One region of the Paenibacillus sp. OAS669 genome, then DNA from elsewhere that is predicted to be linked to it. Evidence: riboswitches for the same ligand, from Rfam matches in the RefSeq annotation. Region 1 holds a riboswitch; the other holds the start of a gene.
What was found. A riboswitch is a leader RNA that binds a small molecule or an ion and turns the genes downstream of it on or off. The one in region 1 is predicted to bind FMN.
Positions count from the first base shown of each region.

Region 2: linked by a shared signal. The riboswitch ahead of ribD (bifunctional diaminohydroxyphosphoribosylaminopyrimidine deaminase/5-amino-6-(5-phosphoribosylamino)uracil reductase RibD) and the one ahead of GGC63_RS07655 (DMT family transporter) in region 1 are both predicted to bind FMN.

Region 1 is NZ_JADBDR010000002.1:537,035-543,313, reverse strand. It holds gene GGC63_RS07680 (LysR family transcriptional regulator) at 1-858, shown strand, start outside; gene GGC63_RS07675 (YnfA family protein) at 855-1,181, opposite strand; gene GGC63_RS07670 (hypothetical protein) at 1,307-1,492, shown strand; gene GGC63_RS07665 (Dps family protein) at 1,710-2,150, opposite strand; gene trxB (thioredoxin-disulfide reductase) at 2,172-3,119, opposite strand; gene GGC63_RS07655 (DMT family transporter) at 3,362-4,357, opposite strand; FMN riboswitch at 4,504-4,660, opposite strand; gene GGC63_RS07650 (hypothetical protein) at 4,929-5,099, shown strand; gene GGC63_RS07645 (hypothetical protein) at 5,117-5,272, shown strand; gene GGC63_RS07640 (cysteine-rich CWC family protein) at 5,295-5,495, opposite strand; gene GGC63_RS07635 (stalk domain-containing protein) at 5,675-6,279, opposite strand, start outside.
Region 2 is NZ_JADBDR010000015.1:95,925-102,203, forward strand. It holds gene GGC63_RS26700 (bifunctional 3,4-dihydroxy-2-butanone-4-phosphate synthase/GTP cyclohydrolase II) at 1-487, opposite strand, end outside; gene ribE (riboflavin synthase) at 513-1,181, opposite strand; gene ribD (bifunctional diaminohydroxyphosphoribosylaminopyrimidine deaminase/5-amino-6-(5-phosphoribosylamino)uracil reductase RibD) at 1,198-2,331, opposite strand; FMN riboswitch at 2,570-2,729, opposite strand; gene GGC63_RS26715 (phosphodiester glycosidase family protein) at 2,841-3,950, opposite strand; gene GGC63_RS26720 (peptidylprolyl isomerase) at 4,127-4,558, opposite strand; gene lysA (diaminopimelate decarboxylase) at 4,764-6,095, opposite strand; gene GGC63_RS26730 (spore germination protein) at 6,212-6,279, opposite strand, start outside.

The DNA.
Region 1 (6,279 bases):
ATTACCCGCGCCGCCAAGGCTCTGAACATGGAGCAGCCGCCTTTAAGCCGGCAGTTAAAGCTTATGGAGCAGGAGCTCAATGTCACCTTGTTCGACCGAAATGGCAATAAGCTGAGTCTGACGCATGCCGGTGAGCTGCTTCAGCGCAAAGCCGAAAGCCTGCTGCAGCAATTCAACGAAACCATTCAAGAGGTCAAAGAGCTCGAAGAAGGCATGAGCGGCATGCTGGCTATAGGCTCCGTCGTGTCCTGCATCTCGCTTCTTCCCCCTCGAATCGAGAGGTTTCGCCAGTTAAATCCCCGGGTCACTTTCAAAATACTGGAGGGGGATCATTATTTGCTGGGCTACCATCTGGAAAAAAGACAGATCGAGCTGGTTGTGGCCCGCTTGCCGTTCGAATCCGCTTCCGAATCTCAGCCCTATTCCGTCCTGCCGCTTCCTTCAGACCCGTTCGTAACGGTTCTGCCAAGCAGTTGGTGTACGGACCCCGGCAAAGATTCGATGGACATGCTTGAGCTGGCCAATTATCCCTTCCTGACGCTCAAAACGGATAAAACGACCGGCTTGCACGAGAAAGTGATGAATGAGTGCCGCCGTCACGGCTTCGAGCCCACCGTTATATGCGAATGCTCCAGCGTAGCCATCATTATGGCGCTTGTCGAAGCAGGCATCGGAGCTACGGTATTCCCGAAATCAGTCATGGCGTCCTTCCCGCTTCCCAATGTCAAGGTTCTGACCATCCGGGATGCGGCGTTTCAATCGGATGTCGGCTTATTATGGCTGAAGGACCGCTATTTGTCTAAAACCGCCCGGCGTTTCATCGACATTTTCTCAGAAAATCAACCCCAGGAGGATTAACCCCTTGGAGCCCACAGCATAATAGATACCCCGATGATGCAGACGGCCGCGCCGATCCAGTCGTATAGATCGGGGATTTTTTTATCGACCATCCATCCCCATAACACCGCCATAACGACAAAGACGCCACCGTAAGCGGCATATACACGTCCAAAGCTGGGAAAGCTTTGAAGGGTCGGCAGGATTCCGTACACAACCAGAATCAGGCTGCCGGCGATTCCGTAACTAAGCGGCCTGGATTCGCGAAGCCACAGCCATACCAGGTATCCCCCTCCGATTTCGGCCAACCCGGCAAGAACAAATAAGACGATGGCAAATATCATGACTCTACTCCTTATTATGCATTCTATCTCATTTTGGTCATCACTTGTATTTCGCCAGCAAGGCTTATCTCCAAGTATAAAAGCTGCTGATTTGCCTACTCTAGGTACAGGAAGGAGGATGACAAGTGGATAATGAGCAGCTTCAGAAGCTCGAGCATGAATTCGACCGAAAGCTGACGGAAGGCGAGGCTGAAGAAATCAAGCACGCCCCTGTCACGCGTACAGAGATTGAAAACCCGGATGCGCTTCCCATTGAAAACATTACGACCAGCGCAGCTCTTGGACTAATGCCTCAGGAGCATAGATACTGATTTTCGCCAAAGGCGCTATATATTTATTTTACACCATGATTCGACATCTTGCCTATGAAAATAACGATCTTCTATGTATTTTTCAAGAGATCCGAGCGGCCGTTTCACATCCGATGATCTCGGTACGCTGCCAAGTCTAGTGAAAATAAAAAAGCTGCCCGATAATAACTATCATCAGGGCAGCTTTTGACTGCTTAGAAAGCAAGCTTCGGCTGAGTTACTTGCCAAGGAAGGAGTTCAGCATCCATACGTGCTTTTCCAGTCCGGCATGAATGCCCAACAGCAGATCTCCTGTTGTTTCATCCTGCTGCTCTGACGCGGCCTTCATACCGGCCTTCAGTTCCTCAATCAGGACACGGAAGTCCTGAACAAGCTTCTCTACCATTTGTTCCGCATCCTCTCCCCCTTCGGCATCTTGGACAGAGGCTAATTTCAATGCGCCTTGGAGCGTCGCCACCGGGCTGCCTCCGAGTGACAGCAGCCGTTCAGCCAATACATCGATATGCAGAGCAGCTTCCGTATACAGCTCCTCAAACTTGGTATGGAGCGTAAAGAATTGATGGCCCTTTACATACCAATGAAAGTTATGCAGCTTGATATGCAGCACAGTCCAGTTAGCAATTTGACGGTTTAAGATCTCGTTCAGGTTTGTACTCATGATGATATCCCTCCTAATTGATTAATGTTGTGCGGCTTGAAGCCTGGACTCTGCGTTCTCCAAAAAACGCTCGCAATCCAGGGCTGCCATACATCCTGTTCCTGCTGCGCTTATAGCTTGGCGGTAGCGGCTGTCTTGTACGTCTCCGCAGGCAAATACGCCTGGAATGTTCGTCTCGGTTGTGCCTGGCTTCACCAGCAAATAACCGTGATCATCCGTAGTCAGCTGACCATCGAGGAACTTGGTATTCGGTGTGTGGCCGATGGCAATGAAGATCCCGTTCGTCTCGATAATTTCCTCTAAGCCTGTCTCGTTATTTCTGACCTTCAGACCCGTTACCCCTTGCTCTCCGCTAACGACTTCCAATGGGGTCCGGTTTAGGCTCCAGCTGATTTTAGGGTTTTGTTTGGCGCGGTCCTGCATAATTTTCGATGCGCGCAGCTCGTTTCGGCGATTAACCACGATCACTTCCGATGCGAATCGGGTCAGGAAGTTCGCCTCTTCCATCGCGGAATCTCCGCCGCCGACCACGATGATTTTTTTATTGCGGAAGAAAAAGCCATCACAGGTTGCGCAGGTGCTGACACCGCGGCCGACATTATCTCTCTCGCCCGGAATGCCCAAATATTTGGCGGAAGCCCCGGTCGATACGATAACCGACTCGGCTTGAATTTCCCCCATGCCTTCCACCCAAAGGGTAAACGGACGTTTGGAGAAATCGACTTTGTTCACCCAGCCGGTTTTGAATTGAGCGCCAAATCGTTCCGCCTGCTTACGCATATTCGCCATCAATTCCGGTCCCATGATTCCTTCAGGAAATCCCGGGAAGTTCTCGACCTCTGTCGTCGTCGTTAATTGACCGCCTGGCTCCGGTCCTTCAATCACCAAAGGGTTCAGATTGGCTCTTGCCAAATAGATTGCAGAAGTTAATCCCCCTGGGCCTGTTCCAATTATCACTGTTTTGTACATAAAGAGCGCCTCCTTAAGCTGTTCTTTGTTTATATTTAAACTATGTCTAAAATTGATTTGGTAAATGTATCTTAACACTCTGCTGAGCAAGTTTCATGAAGATCTGATGAAGACACTATGAATATTTCATGAAGAGATTTCCAGAAGGATTCCAGATCCATTTTCATAAAAAAAAGGTGAGCATTAGACTTGCGTAAAAAATAAAAAACCGTACCTTGTAAGATACGGTTGAAGTATTCCTGTTAAGATCGTTCTCTCGCCAGCTTCGGCTGCACCGGCACGTTGGATTCCAGTCCATCCTGCTGCCGGGACAGCTGAAACAGCATGAACCAGATGAGCACGAAGCCTGCGATTTGTGCCATTGTAATGGCTTGATGAAAGACGAGCCAGTTGACAAAAACGCCGATAGCCGGGAAAAACAGCTCTGCCAATGTCGCAAAAGAGGCCTTCGTATTGGATAACCCCCGATAATACAGCAGTAAGCTGAACAAACCGGGCAAGAAGGCTTGCAGCACCAGGTTAATCGATACTCCCGCCCAATCGCCGGCCTGAGTCGGGAAGTGCCATGCTTCTCCGCCTAACCAGGTGGTGAAGAACAGCAGCGGCAGCGCAAGAATGAACCGAAGCGCAGTTACTGATTCGAATGGCAGCTTATCCAGCAGAAGCCGTCCCATGACGGTCGAACCGCCCCATAATGCAGCCGCTCCTATAGATAGCAGGCCTCCTACGACCCCAAATTCCGATAGTCCATTGAACGGAAACGATACACCGAAGGTTAGCAGATAGGTTCCCACAAGAGCCATCACAATAAAGATGGAGAACTTCGCGGGCAATTTCTCCTTCAAGATCCATCTAGCCATCAGAATTGCGAATAACGGCTGAAGCTTCTGCAGCAGCAGGACACCGTTCAGGTTGCCATGAGCAAAAGCGGAGGTAAACATGATCGTTGCAATGGCGGAACCGCCCCAAGAGATAAATATAAGCGCGACAATGTGCTTGAGTGTCAAGCCATGGATTTTGCTTCGATATATCCATAACACCGGTACGGAATATAAAAGCAGGATGAGATGCTCCATTAATACGATTTGCGATGATGTGAAAAATTTCAGAAGCAATATTCGAAACAAGGGGTCTACTCCCCATAAAGCGGCTCCTAGCGCTACGAGCCATACCCCGCTCCGGCTGCCAGGCTTAGAACGTTCCGGACTTTCCGGTGATGCTGTCAATGTGTGTTCCATCCCCATAACCTCCTGTTATTATAAAAGGAAGCTTCGAAAGAAAGACAGCCCCGTTATCAGCAATGTGACAACGGGGCGTACTTAAACAGGCATGGATCTGGAAAAATTTTCATACGAAAATAAACGTACCAGAAATACACGCTTGTTCTGACCTTCTCCCATCCGGACTGTACCGTCGGCTTTGGAATTTCACCAAATCAGTCGTTAATTGCCAATTTAAGCAGATTAACGAGTCGCGGGCTGCAGGCAATAATTTTGCCTTTCACCGCCGGTTGGGAATTTCACCCTACCCCGAAGATCGACCAATATTCTATTTTTTCCATTCCTCATATGTCTTATGGTGCTTCATTAATCAACACGGTTCAGGCAAAAGAGGCTTTGTATTACAAATTGGGTCGATACGAACTTCCTTAAACGAATTATATAGCAACTATATAAATAAAAGCAATACCCTAATAAAGATTGCCGTGTCCTTTGTCCTCCTAGCTGAACTCATCCCTCAGAGCCTATCGCTCGATGCCCCGGAATAATCAAGAGCACCGATGCAGATTCTAAGAAAGCAGGAGCAATAATGAAAACGGAGGAAGCTATGGACAACAATCGACAAGACGACCTGATTGAAAAAGAAATCGAAGCCACCGACACGGGATCAGTTCCGGAAGGCGTGAAGCCCTACGTCGACATCATTGGAGATGAGAAGATGGATGCGTTCGGTAATCCGGCATCCAATTTTGAGCAATAACAAGGAGGACTCTTTCGTTGGATAAAGAGCAAGCAAGAAAACAAGTGCGGGCCATCTCTGATGCTACCGATGTGTTGAATACCCCGGAAGAGCTTGAAGCCTACAACCAGCTTATCGAGGAATCGGAGAGGACTACGCCTGAAACCTGTAGAGCCAGTCTCGACGGCAACTGATAACCTTCAAAACCGCCTATAATTAGGTGGTTTTATTTATTGGGTACGCCTCCACGCATTTGCGGCAAATGCACACTTGGCCCCTCAACGCTGCCGTGATTTGGTCCCGCAAGGCTTGAGGAACCTTGGTATGAAAACACCAGCAATCGCCGCTGCCGACGCTGCATTCATTCACACCGCCGCATAAAGGGCATCTCTTTCCGTTATGAAGATCGCTGCTCATCCCCATCCCCCTCGTATCGGAAATTTGAGTAACCTTCTGATTCCCTTTGATATCACTACATATTACAAATAGGAATGAAGGTTGATTCCATATAAAAAAATTTACGCTGACGACGGTAATATACCGAAGCCAGCGTAGTCTCGCTTAATGAGTTATTTGATTTCATCCACCGGAAAAGGCTATTTAGTCTGTACTTTCAAATCCGGCGTCAACGTGATATTGCTCTTTGGCTTCTCAATTTTACCGCTTTCTTTCAAGTATTTCTCAACCAGCATATCCGCAGGGACTCCTCTGACCTCCATCCAGCTAATGTAAACATCACCGAAGGTTTTTTCAAAATAGTCCGATGTAAGAGAGTTATTGAATTCAGCAAATAGTTTATGTACATTCGAAAGCTTTCCCTGCAATTTCTTTCCGTTAGAGTCGGTCCACTGGATGATTTGATCAGGATCAAAATCTCGGGCATCTTCAATCTGAACCTGGATAGAAATGATAGTACCTCTACTATTGTTTTTAAAATAAATTCTGGCTATATCTTCATACTCATGTCCTTTTAAAATTTCCCAGCCCGCCATATCACCTTCTGCTGGAACTGCATAAAGACCGCTTCCCGTTGCAGTGTCGACAGGCTGAGGTTCAGGAGCATTAGTTTCTGCAGGAGGCTCCGGCTCGGTAACATTAGTTTCTGCAGGAAGCTCTGAGGAGTCCCCTTCCTTTCTTTGCCCTATGTATGCAGTTGAAGTTACTTCATCGAATGCCACCGGCATATCGAGTGACTCAGCCA
Region 2 (6,279 bases), on a different contig from region 1:
CGGCAGGGTAGGAACCGCACAGACGAGCCAGATCAACGGCTGCCTCCGTATGTCCCGCCCGGCGAAGCACTCCGCCCTTTTTGGCAATAAGAGGGAATATATGCCCCGGACGACGGAAGCTCTGAGGGTTCGTGTCAGGATCGATCAGCGACTTCACCGTCATAGAGCGCTCCGATGCGGAAATGCCTGTCGTCGTATCGACGTGGTCTACCGAAACCGTAAAGGCCGTGCCATGGTATTCCGTATTTCTCGTTACCATCGGGGGCAGCTCCAGCTCCCGGGCCCGTTCCTCGGTAATAGGGGCGCATACGAGACCTCGGCCTTCCTTGATCATGAAATTGATGATCTCCGGGGTCGCTTTTTCGGCCAGAGCGATAAAATCTCCCTCGTTCTCTCTATCTTCATCATCGACAACGATAATGATTTTTCCAAGCATCAAATCCGATATGGCTTCTTCAATCGTATGGAATTGAAACGATGTATCCATGCTCACTCCCGCCTTTCTTGATCGTTTAGATAAAACCGTTCTCCGCCAGAAACGCTTCCGTCAGCGTTCCCTTTTTGCGAGCCGTTTCACCGCTCCCCGGCATCCGGTGATTCATCAGCTTTTCCATATATTTGCCCAGAACATCCGCTTCAAGATTCACTTCATCTCCAGCTTTCTTATGCTGAAGAATCGTCTGAGCCAGCGTGTGAGGGATAATGGACACCGTAAAGCTCTGCTCCGTTACCTGCACTAGTGTCAGGCTGATGCCATCAATCGTAATGGAGCCGTGCGGAATCATATACTTCAATATGGAAAGCTCCGAAGGCTCGATCTGAAACACAACGGCGTTCTCTTCCTGATATCTGTTCGTTATGAGACCCGTTGAATCCACATGGCCCTGAACGATATGGCCGCCAAAGCGCCCTCCCGCAAGCATCGCCCTTTCCAGATTGACAGGATCCCCGACATGCAGCTTGTGGAGCGACGTACGCCGGAAGGTCTCAGGCATGACATCCACCGTAATCGACGATTCGTCATACTGAACGACCGTTAAACAAACGCCGTTCACAGCAATGCTGTCGCCCAAATGCACATCCTCCAGGATTTTCCTGGCACCTATGGTCAGAATCATTGCTTGTCCTTGCCTGGTTATTCTTCTCATGGAGCCTATTTCTTCAATGATGCCCGTAAACATCCGCCACATTCACCTCTCATCCGTATTTCGGATAGCCGGATATACATACATCCTCGCCAAACTGTTGAACCTGAATACGTTCCAGCTGAATTGCGTTCTCCATCTTCTCGAAGCCGGCAAAGTCAAAATTGGACGGCGCGTCGGCACCTCCGCCTATAATTTTGGGGGCATAGAACAGCAGCACCTTATCAATCAAGTGCTCCTCCAGCATGGAGCCGTTCAGCTGTCCCCCGCCTTCGAGCAGGATCGATGCAATTTCTCTCTCGCCCAACAGCTCCATCGCTTTTGGCAAATCAACCTTAGGGCCTTCTCCGCATTCAAGAACCGTCACCCCGGCCGCTTCCAGTGCCCTTCGCTTGGCTGTATCGGCATCTCTCGTTGTCAAGACCAGCGTCTCGGCAGACCGATCCTTGACGACATGGGCATCCAGGGAAATCTTGAGCTTCGAATCGACGATTATACGAGTGGGGTTCAGCGCAGGAACATCCAGTCGGGTCGTCAGCAAAGGATCATCGTTCAACACCGTTCCAACACCCACCATGATGGCTTGATTGCGATGTCTCAGCGTATGGACGAACGACCTCGATTCGGGGCTCGTTATCCACTTGCTGTCCCCTGTCCGTGATGCAATCTTGCCGTCCAGCGTGCTTGCCGTCTTCAACGTAACGAACGGCATCTTCGTCACGATATACTTGTTGAACGCTTCGTTTAACGACAGGGCGCGTTCTTGCAGCAAGCCTACCGTAACATCAATCCCGTGCCGTCTCAGCCGTTCTACGCCGCTTCCTGCGACAAGCGGGTTCGGATCGGTGCATCCAACGACGACACGCTTCACCTTCTCCTTGATGAGCCGATCGCTGCAGGGAGGAGTCTTGCCGTAATGGCTGCATGGTTCAAGCGTCACATAGGCCGTTGCCCCCTCCGCCTCAGAGCCGGCCATTTGCAGAGCATGAATTTCGGCATGGGGAGTTCCGTGCTTTAGGTGCGATCCCATTCCGATGATGCGTCCGTCCTTAACCAGTACGCAGCCTACTGCGGGATTGATTCCCGTTTGGCCTGAAGCCCCTTCGGCAAGCTGGATAGCCAGCTTCATGTAGAACTCGTCGTTGATCAGCTCCACCGCTGCATCTCCTTTCATTGTCTCTGGCATGCTATTTCCTTTGCGGACATACAGAAAAGGCCCTCTTTCCTCCACGAGAAAAGGGGCCTGACTTTGATAGGCATACGTAAAAAACGCACAACTAAAGCTATCTGCGACACAGCTAAATAAAGTTAACGAACCGACAGATTTTTCTTAAATCTGCCATGCGGAAAGAAGCATTTCCTAAGTTGTGAAAATGACTTTCCCCTGTTTCATTAACTGCCGCGACGATAGTTCGCCGTTTGCATTTTTCCTTCTCCCATCCAGACTATACTGTCGGTCTCGGAGTTGCACCGAGTCAGCCGAGCGGCGGCATGAAGCCACTGCGCGGGTCACGGACTAAGTATTGCAGTCAGCTGCAATACATCACCGCCGGTGGGGAATTGCACCCCGCCCCGAAGGAAATTCTTATGAATCTTCAAGCGCCGATGATAACCGACGTTTGTCAGAAATCATAACACCCTGAAACAAAAATTGCAAGACATTACTCGATGAGAGCATGGGTATTCCCATCGGAATTAGGGATTAAACGGCTTATAGGATGAGTTAAAGTGATCCATATCGATGTTTTCCCAGATATTTTTGACTGCAACCTGATCCGGTTTGCTGAATACCAGGAAGGCCGTTGGCAAATATCTCATTCCGTAGCTGCTGGAAGGCTTATTGACGACCTGATTGTCTTTAACGAGCACAGAGGATGAGCCTCCGTCGAGGTTAGCCGCCGTTACCGCTCCTCTGTCGAGCAAAATGTTCTGGACGTCATATAGCGTTGCGCCGATGGAGTAGCCCGGCTGGCGACCGTCAATAACGACGAACATAATGGTTCCGTCCTGCTTCTGGGCCATACAGCTTCTTGGGGCGATTCCCCAGCCGTCTGCCTGATTCTTAATCAGCCCTTTTCCGTTGACGATAAATTTGGGCTGGAAGGTCACCGCATCCCTTACCCCCATGCTGAGCAGCTCGGATGGTTTATAGCGTCCTGCCACCATGAGACCGTTCTTGTCAATCCCTACGACATTGACAGGGTCCTCCATGCCCACATCGCTGTACAGGAGCTTCCCTCCGGACATAACAATTCCCGCAGGCTTGAAGCCGTTGCCGTCCCAGTTCGGGTCGTCAAAGGCCCCGCCGTTCACGCCGGCTATCGCCTTCGTCCGCTGAACCATGTTCAATATTTGCTCGCCTTGTCCTACTATGCTTGTCGTGACTACGCGGATCATCTTGGGGTCATGAACATATAAAATATGCCCTTTATAATTTTTCCCCTCTATATCTTCTACTTCCACATTCTTGTTCGCTTTATTCTCCAGATCAATATTGTGCTGGTCCTTGATCTGTGCCATCTCGTCGAATTTCTTCTCGTAGTCCGCAACCCTCCGGTTCAGCTCGTCTTCGCCGATCAAATACTTGGCCCAATGCCTATGCTGCGTCGTTATCAGCGTATCGGCCATCATGTAGCGGAGCGTAGAGCCGGAAGCCGTCCCGTAGAACCATATCAGCGCCGCAAGAGCTAAGAATATCAACACCATCAGCGTATAAGCGATTTTGCGGTTCCTTCGCTTCTTGCGGGCATTCTTCCCTGTCGAAGTGCGGGTTTGTTGCAGGGATAAGCCTTGATTGCTATCCACGTGATAACCTACTTTCATTCTAGTAATCTGAGTTGTCTATTAAACAATACCATGAAAAAAAGCTGAAAATGAACTGGGAATGAAAAGAAATTGGGCTGGAGTGCACGAAAAATGTACGAAAAAAGACCGAAAGCCCTGTAAAAGAGAGCTTTCGGCCTTCATTTCCTGTCAAGGGATTATACTTCGACTACCTTTACGGATTCCATACGGTCTCTTCCCTGGAATTCGTCAACATGCTCCATACCGGAAACCACTTTTCCGAATACGGTATGCTGTCCGTCCAGATGCGGCTGCGGCTGGTAGCAAATATAGAACTGGCTGCCGCCGGTATTGCGTCCGGCATGCGCCATAGCGAGCGTACCGCGTTCATGCTTGTTAGGGTTGATTTCGCAGTTGATTTTGTACCCAGGGCCGCCTGTGCCGGTGCCATGAGGGCATCCGCCTTGCGCTACGAAGCCAGGAATAACGCGGTGGAACACCAAACCGTTGTAAAATCCTTCGTTCGCCAATTTTTCAAAGTTAGCGACCGTATTAGGCGCATCTTTGTCAAACAAATCGATAACGATTTGGTTACCGTTTGCCATAGTAATATGAGCTTGTTTTGCCATTCTATGTACACTCCTTTATTCTTCAATGTGTCCTATTGTACTATAACCAAGCCTCGTTCACAAATCACTTTTTGTTCAAATGCCAAAGAAACCCGCAAAGCGGGGGACTGGCATCAGAGCAGATTCAGGAACTTTGCGTGTGGCCCCGAAAGAATGCCAAAAAAAACGGCTCTCCGTAACTTTCGAGAGCCAGCCGGCTTGAAAACTATACCATTTTGGTCACTTGCTTCATACGCTCAGGAATCATATCGTTGCCAACGATGTTGTCGTAGGATTCGCGTTGAACTACGACGTCCGCTTGGCCGTCTTTCACAAACACGACAGCGGGTCTGCGAATACGGTTATAATTGCTGGCCATGGCATAATTGTATGCCCCTGTGCAGGATACGGCCAGAACATCTCCGCTGTTCACCTTAGGCAATTGAATATCCCAGATGAGCATATCGCCGCTTTCGCAGCATTTACCGGCGATAGATACCAGCTCATCCTCCGGCTCGGTTGCCCGGTTCGCCAGCATCGCCTCGTAACGCGATTCATACAACGCTTGGCGAGGATTATCCGTCATGCCGCCGTCCACAGCAACATACTTGCGGACTCCAGGGATATCTTTATAAGTACCCACCGTATAAAGTGTCGTTCCCGCTTCGCCGACAATGCTGCGGCCCGGCTCGACCCAAATTTCCGGCGTCGGATAATTGTATTTGCTGAAGTTGGTTTTGATCGAGCTTGTAATGGCTTCAACGTATTTGCTGACCGGCAAAGGAGTGTCCCCTTCAACATAACGGATGCCGAAGCCTCCGCCCAAGTTGACAACGCTGAACACAACGTCCAGCTCATCCCTTACCTTGGCGGCAAAAGCGATCACCTTGTCCACGGCCAGCTGGAAGCCTTCGACCTCGAAGATTTGCGAGCCGATGTGGGAATGAACACCTAACAGCTCGATATTCGGAAGCTGAACCGCTTCTTGAACCGCGCGGTACGCCGAGCCGTTATCCAAATCCAGGCCGAACTTGGAATCGATTTGTCCCGTCGAAATGTACTCGTGGGTATGTGCTTCAACACCCGGAGTAAGACGGAACAGGATGTTTACCTTTTGACGCTTCTCACCCGCAATGGCATTGAGCAAATGTAGTTCGACCATATTGTCAACGACAAAGCAGCCGATCTTGGCATCAATCGCCATTTCGATTTCATGCGGAGATTTATTGTTGCCGTGGAAATGAATGCGTTCGGCCGGGAAGCCGGCCTGCAGCGCTGTATACAGCTCACCGTCGGATACGACGTCCAGCGACATTCCTTCCTCTTCCGCAATGCGGCACATCGCCATCACGCAGAACGCCTTGCTCGCGTAAGCCACCTGAAATTTCAGGCCGGACGCGCGGAATGCTTCGACATACTCGCGGCATCTTTGGCGAATCAGCGCTTCGTCCATCACATACAGCGGTGTTCCGAATTTTGCTACGAGATCGGTTGTATCGCAACCGCCGATCTGGAGGTGACCTTTATCATTAATTTTACTGGTTCCATGTAAGTACATTATCGGTTTCCCTCTTCCCCCTGAACATTACTTCTAACTTACCATAATCGAATGCAGGCTGACAATAAGAGAAACTTGTAATTGTCTTTTTGTGCGGTTCGAAGTCGATAACACCGTTAAGATTTCGGCTGCCGGGTATTATCTGTCGTCTGGGTTAAGCTCATCCGGTTCTTCCGCGCCATGA